3 regions of the Synechocystis sp. PCC 7509 genome follow, and region 1 is predicted to be linked to each of the others. Evidence: predicted binding sites of a transcription regulator. Region 1 holds the regulator's gene; each other region holds the start of a gene.
What was found. Region 1 encodes NtcA, which controls nitrogen genes in cyanobacteria. Its sites were predicted from a motif close to GTANCNNNNGNTAC; they were not measured.
Positions count from the first base shown of each region.

Region 2: a site for NtcA is predicted at 1,691-1,704, ahead of SYN7509_RS0218120 (MSMEG_0569 family flavin-dependent oxidoreductase). Genes of this name have one in related genera too.
Region 3: a site for NtcA is predicted at 2,100-2,113, ahead of fmdA (formamidase). Genes of this name have one in related genera too.

Region 1 is NZ_ALVU02000001.1:1,354,226-1,357,509, reverse strand. It holds gene hisB (imidazoleglycerol-phosphate dehydratase HisB) at 1-380, opposite strand, end outside; gene fabI (enoyl-ACP reductase FabI) at 486-1,262, opposite strand; gene ntcA (global nitrogen regulator NtcA) at 1,608-2,279, shown strand; gene SYN7509_RS0206870 (DUF3084 domain-containing protein) at 2,377-3,284, shown strand, end outside.
Region 2 is NZ_ALVU02000001.1:3,612,654-3,615,937, reverse strand. It holds gene SYN7509_RS0218125 (MSMEG_0572/Sll0783 family nitrogen starvation response protein) at 1-225, opposite strand, end outside; gene SYN7509_RS0218120 (MSMEG_0569 family flavin-dependent oxidoreductase) at 390-1,631, opposite strand; gene SYN7509_RS0218115 (LuxR C-terminal-related transcriptional regulator) at 1,825-3,243, opposite strand.
Region 3 is NZ_ALVU02000001.1:1,591,089-1,594,372, forward strand. It holds gene urtE (urea ABC transporter ATP-binding subunit UrtE) at 1-256, shown strand, start outside; gene SYN7509_RS0208185 (FmdB family zinc ribbon protein) at 432-704, opposite strand; gene fmdA (formamidase) at 728-1,903, opposite strand; gene aroB (3-dehydroquinate synthase) at 2,355-3,284, opposite strand, start outside.

The DNA of each region.
Region 1 (3,284 bases):
CCGGAAAAATCTAACGCTACTTGGATTAAAGCCTCGTCCAAGGGCGCAAGAAAGTTCCCAAAACGCACAATTCCTTGGCGATCGCCTAATGCTTTCCCTAATGCTTGTCCTAAAGTGATACCAACATCTTCATTGGTATGGTGATCGTCTATTTCTAAATCCCCTGTCGCTTGCACGTCTAAATCAATTAATCCGTGCGAGGCGATTTGATTGAGCATATGGTCTAAAAAAGGTACGCCGGTCGCTGTATTGCATTTTCCCGTACCGTCTAAATTAACACTAACTTCTATGTCGGTTTCTTTGGTGGTGCGACGAATAGAAGCCGTGCGGGTAGGGATATTGGCTAGAGAAGATAAAATTTGGGGGTTTCTTGTCTGCATAAAACTAACTTAAAAACTATCTATATATTCAATTCTTGACTGAAGATGCTAGTTTTGCCACAATCTCCTAGGAAGACGTTTCATCAAAACGTCTCTACATTATTCCTACATTCCCATAATTTCGTAGCCCGCATCTACATACAAAATTTGCCCGGTAATGCCACTCGCTAAATCGCTACACAAAAACGCCGCCGCGTTTCCGACTTCTAGCTGCGTTACCGTGCGCCGCAAGGGGGCAATTTTTTCTACGTGATGAATCATATCCAAAATTCCCCCAACGGCGGAAGAAGCTAAAGTTCTAATCGGCCCGGCGGAAATTCCATTAACGCGAATGTTTTGCTCTCCTAATTCGGCGGCTAAGTAACGCACGCTCATTTCTAACCCAGCTTTTGCTACCCCCATGACGTTGTAGTTGGGAATTGCTCTAACTCCTCCCAAATAGGTCAGCGTGACAATACTACCGCCTTCAGTCATTAAAGGTTTCGCCGCACCGCTTAACTGTGTCAAAGAATAGGTACTAATTTCTAAGGCTTGATTAAAACCCGCTCTTGAAGTATTACTAAAGCCGCCCGTTAGGTCTTCTTTGTTGGCAAAAGCTAGACAATGAATGAGGATATCTAATTTGCCCCATTTAGAAGCGACTTCTTCAAACATTTCTTTGATCTGCTCGTCACTTTGGACGTTACACGGTACAAACAAGCTGGGATTAAGGGGTTTTACAAGTTCTGCTACTTTATTTTCCATTTTGCCGCGTTCGTCGGGCAAATAGCTAATCCCAATATTTGCTCCGGCTTTATGGAGTTGTTGGGCAATTCCCCAAGCAATCGAGCGATTGTTAGCAATTCCAGTTACTAAGGCGTTTTTTCCAGTCAAATCGAGCATAAACTATAAGTTTTAATTTAAAAATATTCCATTTAGGAGCATACCCGAATTTGGTCATCAAACAAAAAACGCTATCGCTCTTAACTATTTTTGGCGTTACTGTAAAGTGTGATAATTCTTCCCAACGTTTGCAACTTGTCCTATCTCACTCTCTTTCCTCCCAATTACCAATTACCAATTACCAATTACCCATTAGCCAACCCCCTATTTTTTCAAAGTAATTCTCTCTTAAAAATTATGTAGTCAACAATACAAAAAAACCATTTAAAGTCATATTAAGTAGTGTAGTGATACAAAACTGCGGAGTTTTTTGGATCGCGCGAAGGATGTTTGTTAGGCAAAAAGATGATCGTAATGCAAGATAGACCGTTAGCGGCGGTATTTCGTCAAATAGGAACTGGCTCGTTTCCCCCAGTTGTGGAAATGTTTGAACGGGGTAAAACGATATTTTTTCCAGGCGATCCAGCAGAACGAGTTTATTTTCTGCTCAAGGGCGCAGTAAAACTTTCTAGGGTTTATGAAGCTGGAGAAGAAATTACCGTAGCACTGCTTAGAGAAAATAGCGTGTTTGGCGTACTTTCGCTACTGACAGGACAACGTTCGGATAGATTCTATCATGCGGTGGCTTTTACTCCTGTAGAGCTACTTTCCGCACCCATTGAACAAGTAGAGCAATCGCTAAAAAGCAATCCAGAATTGTCGATGTTGATGCTTAAAGGCTTGTCATCGCGGATTTTGCAAACAGAAATGATGATTGAAACTTTGGCGCACCGCGATATGGGTTCGAGGCTAGTAAGTTTTTTACTAATTTTGTGCCGAGATTTTGGTATTCCCACCTCTGAAGGAATTACTATTGACCTTAAGTTATCTCATCAAGCGATCGCTGAAGCTATTGGTTCTACTCGCGTGACTGTAACTCGGCTCCTTGGAGATTTGCGGACTGACGAAATGATTTCTATTCACAAAAAAAAGATTACTCTCCACAATCCAGTAGCTTTGAGTCAGCAATTTACCTAAAAAAGCTTCTCCCGCTCCCCATAAATTCTAAGAAGCCACCAAAATTTAAGCGGTTGAAGTAGGCTGTATTTGAGTGGGCAAAGGTGGACGGCGGAAAATGACTACCGGAATAATCCTAATTGTAGCAATTTTGATTTTGGGAGGTGTAATCGCGACGGTAGGCGATCGCATTGGCACGCGAGTAGGCAAAGCTCGACTAAGCTTGTTTAAACTGCGTCCACGCAAAACTGCCGTTTTAGTAACTATAGTAACTGGGAGCGCGATCGCTGCTTCAACACTCGGAATTCTATTTGCCGCCGACAAAAGCTTGCGCACGGGAGTATTCCAACTTGAGAGAATTCAAAAAGACCTCAAAACAAAGCGCAAGCAGGTAGAATCTACAACTAAAGAACTAGAAGCTACAAAAATTCAAAAAAGTAATGTAGAAAAGGATTTGCAGCAAGCTAGAACCGAACAAAAAGCCGCAGAGAAAAGGCAAGCCCAAGCCCAAAAACGTTTGCAAGCAACCAATAGATCGTTACAGGCGGTAATTACTAAACAAACTCAAACTCAAGCCCAATTAAGCCGTACTCAAGTTAAACAGGCACAAACTCAAGCCCAACTAAGCCGCAACCAAACCCAGCTAAGTCAAATTACCAGTAGATTTCTGGATGCTAGGGCTTTACTGCAAACAGTCTCTCAGCAAGCAAAGACTTTACAAGCAGAAATTCAAAAACTTCAAAACGAACGCCAACAAATCGGTAAGCAGTTAGCAGAAGTCAGAAGTCAAATTGCTGATCGCGATGAGGCGATTGCTAATCTAGATCAAGAAATAGTCAATCGCGATCGCGATTTGCAACAGCGCGATCGCGTAATTGCCGGTAGAGAAGTTCGCCTCAAACAATTAGAGAGTCAAAGAGAATTTCTCGAACAAGAAGTCGCAAAGCTTGAAGGTTATTATCAAGATTATCAAGTTTTGCGCCAGGGAAATGTAGCCCTAGAAAGCGGTAGCGTTTTGGCTACGGG
Region 2 (3,284 bases), 2.3 Mb from region 1:
TGTTACGCCTGGCCCGTAGAGTAAAACTGCTGTTTCAAAACCTTTACGCTGCAAACGGGTAGCTTGAAGCAAGTTTACAAAACCAATCGAACCTTCAAAGGCGACAGTATGAAAGGTAACTAAGGCTTTTTCTCCGGGTTCAGCTTTGACATCGGGAAATACTTTTTCTTCGTAATCGACAAAAAAGTCACCAGTTTGGTGTGCGGGTGTTGTAACTTCAGGCATAATGTTCTCCTTTGCAAAACTGTTTATCGTTTTGCTAGATTAAGTGCTACCGGAATAAGGGTTTTGTATTTATAAATACGAAAGTTTTAGGTCTAACAATAAAGCTAGTTGCGATGGCTTTGGTTACTAAACTTCTCTCTATACCTATTGATTTAGATAGGTACTTAACGAACAGACTGCAAAATATTTTGATTAGCTGCAATGCGATCGCTCAAATAACCCGCATCTCTTGCTATTCCCGAAAATCTACCCGATCCCCAAGTATATAACCAAGGCAAACCGAGAAAATACAAGCCTTTATGAGCCGTTACACCGCGATCGTGTTGGGGATAGCCTTTATCGTCAAATACCGGGATTTCTATCCAACTAAAATCGGAATGATAACCCGTACACCAAATAACCGCGCCAATATTTGCTTGTTGGTAATCAAGTAAAGGTTTCGCCTTTTCAGGCTGCCAAACTGGTTGATAGTCCGGTTCTACAGGTGCTTGAATCTGGTTAGAGTCAATAAATTTATCAATGTTTTTTTTGATATTTTCCGCCACCGCATCCGCGCCATCTAAATTTTGCTGCAAATTGTCTCGAAAGTGTAGATAAGGACTTGTAACGTCATGCAAAGATCCATACAATTGCATTCCTTCTAAAGCAAATTGGCGCAAGTCAATCTCTCTCCCGCCATCGCGTCCGGTTACATAATGGTTAGTTTTGGCGCGAACTTGCTCTTTTTGCGGATGTTTGTCAACGGGTAAATCGTAGTGACCCATTTTATCTAACCATTCCACGACATCTTTACCGCGATATCTGCGTGGTGATCTAGGAGCGCTACCAACACACAAATGTACTTTTTTCCCTTCAAGATGCAAATCTTCGGCAATTTGACAGCCAGATTGTCCAGTCCCTACAACTAATACAGTATCGGGTAAAGATTGGGGATTTTTATATTCAGAAGAATGTAATTGCAGGATAGATTTATCGAGATTTTGGGCTACTGGGGGGATTTTGGGGCGATGATAGCTACCAGATGCGATCGCAACATTATCTGCTGTATATTCGCCAATGGTAGTAGTTACAGCAAATTCACCTTGAAAACTCCGCACTTTTAACACTTCTACGCCTTCTCTAATTGGTGGCGCAAAAGAAGCGGCATAATCTTCAATGTATTGAACAATTTGGTCTTTTTGCATAAACCCTTCTGGTTCATCGCCAAAGTAGTGATAACCAGGTAACTTACATTGCCAATTGGGAGTCACCAAGCAAAAAGAATCCCAACGTTTAGAACGCCAGGAGTAGCCAATGGTATTTTTTTCAAAGACAATATGCTCAAAGCCTTTTTCCTTCAAGCAGTAACTTAGAGATAATCCCGCTTGACCGCCGCCCACAATAACTATAGGATAATGATTTTTCATAACTACTCTTTGCTCCAGCAATGTACTGTCAGATTAAGTGCTGGCTGAGTAAGTCTTTTGTAGCTCTCAATACTTTGGATTTAAGTTTAGCAATAAGACTAGGTGAAGGTGCAATCGCATTTGTTGTAGATGCTATGACCTAGCTAAATCAATAGGTAATGCCAAGAGTGCCATAGAAAAAGTTTACCTTGTGTTAAATCAAACCATTAATGATCGCACAAGCGATCGCCTGACACCGAGTTTTTGCCTTGAGTTTGGTTAAAACATTATTCATGTGAAACTTGACGGTACTTTCACTAATAATTAAATCTTGAGCAATGTCACGATCGCGCTTACCCTGGGTTAACAAAGTCAAAATCTCTAATTCGCGATCGCTTAGGTTTTGCTTTATTCCCTCCGCCTCAATGCCCCAAGATTGACCGCTAACTACTGATTCTACACAGCAACGCAATTGTTCTGGAGTCGTAGATAAGTTAACCTTGGCGGTAATTCCTTGAGGTATTCGATCTTTTTGCTCAATCCAGATTACCGATTTTGCGGTCTGTATCTTAGTAATATCATCGGTTAGCAGAGGTAAATTTTCGCAATCGCCAATTGTTAAACCTGCTAAAACACATAGGTGAGTAAAAGCCAATTGTAAAATCGGCGAACGACACTTAATTTGTAATTGCTGCTTTAAAACTTCGCCACTATAGGGAAGTTTTAGCACAACTTGCATTGCTCGTCCGTCGATACTAGCTTGATGCAACGAGCCGCCTAAGTAAGCAGCAATAAAACATAGTTCATTCAAGCACAACTCTATCCACGTCTGCGGACTGAAAGCGCTCTTGATAGGGAAAATAGCTTCAAGACTTGCCGTATCTTCACCATAAATTAGCCGACAAGAATTACACTCAAGGTGTTTGAGAATTTCCGCAGTTTGCAGAAAAACATAACTTAAAGGTAGATTTAATGGTTTTTCTGTTCCTATCAAAGTCAATCGAGTAGTGCTGAGAATAGTAACTAAGCGATCGCATAAACTTAAGTTAGAAGTATTATCATTTGCTTGCCAAGACTGTTTAATCTTTTGGTATTGCATGGCAGTATCTAAAGCAACCGCAGTGATCGTACAAAGAGTTTGTAATACTTCCAAAAACTCTAGCTCTAACGCTTGATTACTAAAGACTGCTAGAACGCCAATAGCTTTGTCGTTAATGATCAAAGGATACCCAGCAAACCCATGAATATTATTAGACCTTGCCCATTCTTTATTGCCTACCCAAGGTTCCCCAGCTAAATTGTTACTTAAAAAAGAAACGTGATTCTGAGCAATTTTGCCTACTTTAAATGCCCCCATCGGTACGCGGGAAAAGAAACCATTAGTATGACGGTACATTCCCGCCGAAGCAATGAGTTTTAAGCTAGTTTGGTCTGGTTCAACTAGCCAAAGCCGAGCTAAACACTGGTCAAATTTCTCTACCAAACCATCGGTAACTCGATGAGCAATTTCCTCTAGTTCTAGGCAGCCAGACAAGCTTTGAGCAATTTTGTTTGCTTGTTGCAAGTCAAATAAAATTCGCGTCGAGTCGAGCAAGCCATGCATCAAACTAGAAAATAAAATATCTAACCTCATTGAGTCTTAAATTGACTCAGAGTTTTGTATCTCAAACTACG
Region 3 (3,284 bases), 240 kb from region 1:
AATGTGCGACCCCCAAATTATGCTCTTAGACGAGCCTACCGAAGGCATCCAGCCCTCTATTGTCCAAGAAATAGATGAAACCCTAAAACGAATTAATCGTGAAAAAGGGATAACTTTATTGGTGGTAGAACAAAAAATCGATTTTGCCAAACAACTAGCGCAAAAGTTTTTTATTATGGAGAAAGGGGCGATCGCTGCAAAAGGTAACACTAGCGATCTGACAGATTCCTTGGTACGGCGATATTTGACTGTTTAGGCTAGTTTTTTAAGGATGTAGCGTTTCCTAAACCAGTAAGGTGCGTAAAATTTATCATTCGTGTAAGGGCGCAATGCATTGCGCCCTTACAAATGTAACTCGCTCAATTGAGAACCTTTATAAAACTTTTATAAACTTGATTAGGTAGTCAATTGCTACCTAATCAAGTTTTATTTCAGTGACCAATTGCCCAAGGTCGTCCGTGATGATGGTTGTGTTTGTGGGCCAAATGGTTGTGCTGAGTTGTGCGTTGAACTACGCGCGGTTCGGCGCTTTGCTCAACTCGCTTACTTAATTGCGTTGGTGTCTTAAGTATTCCCACCGCAGAGATCAAGCGTTTGGCTACAGCCTGACAAGTTGGGCAAAACATCGGATCGTTTGCTGTTTGCATACTCCGGCTTTGTTCAAACACGCCACAAGCTTCACAGCGAAAATCGTACAAGGGCATTATTTGTCATCTCCTTAATTATTCTAGGTAGGCAGCACATTACGCTCAAAAATTGCCGTTGGGACAGCAATCGTACAGCAAGCGTTGGGAATGTCTACAATGCCGCTAATTCGTCCTTCTACGGGCGCAGAACCTAAAAGCAAATAAACTTGTTCGCCAGTATAACCAAACTTCTTGAAATAGGCGATCGCATTCAAGCAAGCGCGACGATAGGCAACATGAGCATCTAAATAGTACTGTTTGCCAGAAAATTCATCTACAGAGATGCCTTCAAATACCAAAAATTCTGAGTAATGAGGTTGAACCGGGCCGGGCTTAAATATCGGGTTAATTAGCCCATATTTTTCTACACCACCTTTGATGAGTTCTACGTGCAAATCTAAATAGCCAGCCATCTCAATCGCGCCGCAAAAAGTAATTTCGCCGTCACCCTGGGAAAAGTGAATATCCCCCATTGAAAGCTTTGCTCCTTCAACATAAACGGGAAAATAAACCTTTGAGCCTTTAGATAAGTTTTTAATGTCGCAGTTTCCGCCATGTTCGCGGGGGGGAATTGTGCGACAAGCTTCTTGAGCTATGCGGTCAAATTCCGCGCCTTTGAGAGAACCTAATATTGCATCCTTTGGATTTGGGAGTAAAGCTAATGCTGGTACGCGATCGGGATCTGTTGCTACTAATTCCGCTTCGCGCTTATTCCAAGTAGCCAGCAATTCATGAGAAGGAGCGCAGCCAATTAGTCCGGGGTGAGGAATCCCCGCAAACTTTACATCGGGAATGTGACGACTACGCGCGTAAATTCCTTGTAAATCCCAAATTGCTTTTTGAGCAGTCGGGTAATGTTCAGTTAAAAATCCGCCGCCATTTTCTTTAGCAAAAATCCCTGTAAAACCCCACTCATAGTTAGGCAAAGTTCCCACATCTAAAATATCGACAACCAGCAAATCGCCAGGTTCTGCACCATTGACGTGAATGGGCCCACTGAGAACGTGAGGAATAGTTAAATTAACCGTGCGGATATCTTCAGGACTATCATTGTTGTGAATTTGTCCATCCGTCCAATCTTTGCACTCAATCCGAAATACTGTACCAGGATTAACAGAAGCTACCGCCGGAATATCAGGATGCCAGCGATTATGCCCAACAGCATCTTGTTCCGTCATTGGCTTATTTAAGTCAACTTTAAACAGCACTTCTGGCATAACTTTCTCCTCTTTGCCTGCTTGTAACAAGTTAGTTATTTTGAAAGAAAATTAAGCAAGGGCAGCCTAATTTTTCTCAATAATATTATTAATTAGCAGTTAAATAAAGTAAATAAATTAATTATTTAAAACACTATTTTTCAACTGCTAAAAAATTGTATATGTTCAATAAAAGCAAAAATATATCAAGTAGATTGTATTGATTAATACAAAAAATAAAATAAACTTACAATACTTATGTAACTAGGCTTGCAAAAGCGAAAAACTTATATTTTACAGATATGACTCTGGTTTGCAGGGGGTTTGGGGGAGGCAACTCGTCCCCCAATGGGGGGTTTGGGGGGCAGACCCCCCATATCTTGGTTTTTATGCAGGTAAAATTTTAGATTAGAAATAGTAGTTATTCAAGCAGATATTTTGCTTGCTCAACAAAAGACATAAAAGAACAAATTTACTGCATTTCTTGTAAAACTTGATGAATTAAATCTGTATGTACTTGGTCAGTTATTTCTACTGCACCAATTTGAGTAGGTAGCACAAATCGAACTTTACCCGCTTTAACTTTTTTATCAGTTTGTAAAGCATCAATAATCGCATCAATATTTATTCCTGACGGCAATTTAGTTGTCAGTCCAGCTTTTTGAATTAGTTTGATTTGCTTTGCTTGAGAATCTGCATCCCACAGATTAAGTTTGAGTGCGAGTTGTCCCGCCGCTACCATCCCGATCGCTACAGCTTCGCCATGATTAACTACTTGATAGCCTGTCAAGCTTTCTACCGCATGACCGATAGTGTGACCGTAGTTAAGAATAGCTCTTAATCCCGCTTCTTTTTCATCTTTGCTGACAACATCGGCTTTCGCTTGACAAGAACGCGCCAAAATAGTTTGTAGCAGGCTTTGAGAAAGATAACGCATTTCGTCTAGGCGATCGCACTTTTCCATTTGTGCAAACAAGTCCAAGTCCCAAATTATCCCGTATTTAATTACTTCTGCCATCCCTGCTTGAAATTCTCGCACGGGTAAAGTATCCAATACTTGCGGATCGATTAGTACCAATCGCGGTTGATGGAATGCGCCAATTAGATTTTTACCCTGGGGATGATTTACGCCCGTTTTACCCCCAATAGAAGCATCCACCATTGACAACAGTGTTGTGGGTACTTGGATAAAATTAACCCCTCTTAGCCATGTAGCCGCCGCGAAGCCTGTCATATCGCCAATTACGCCCCCACCCAAAGCAACCATAGTTGAGGAGCGTTCTAGACGGTTTTCTAGGGCTTTGTCGTAGATTTGCTGGATAGAGGTTAAATTTTTGTATTGTTCGCCATCTTTGAGAATGCTTGTTGTGACATCAAAACCAGCATTTTTCAGAGCTAATGT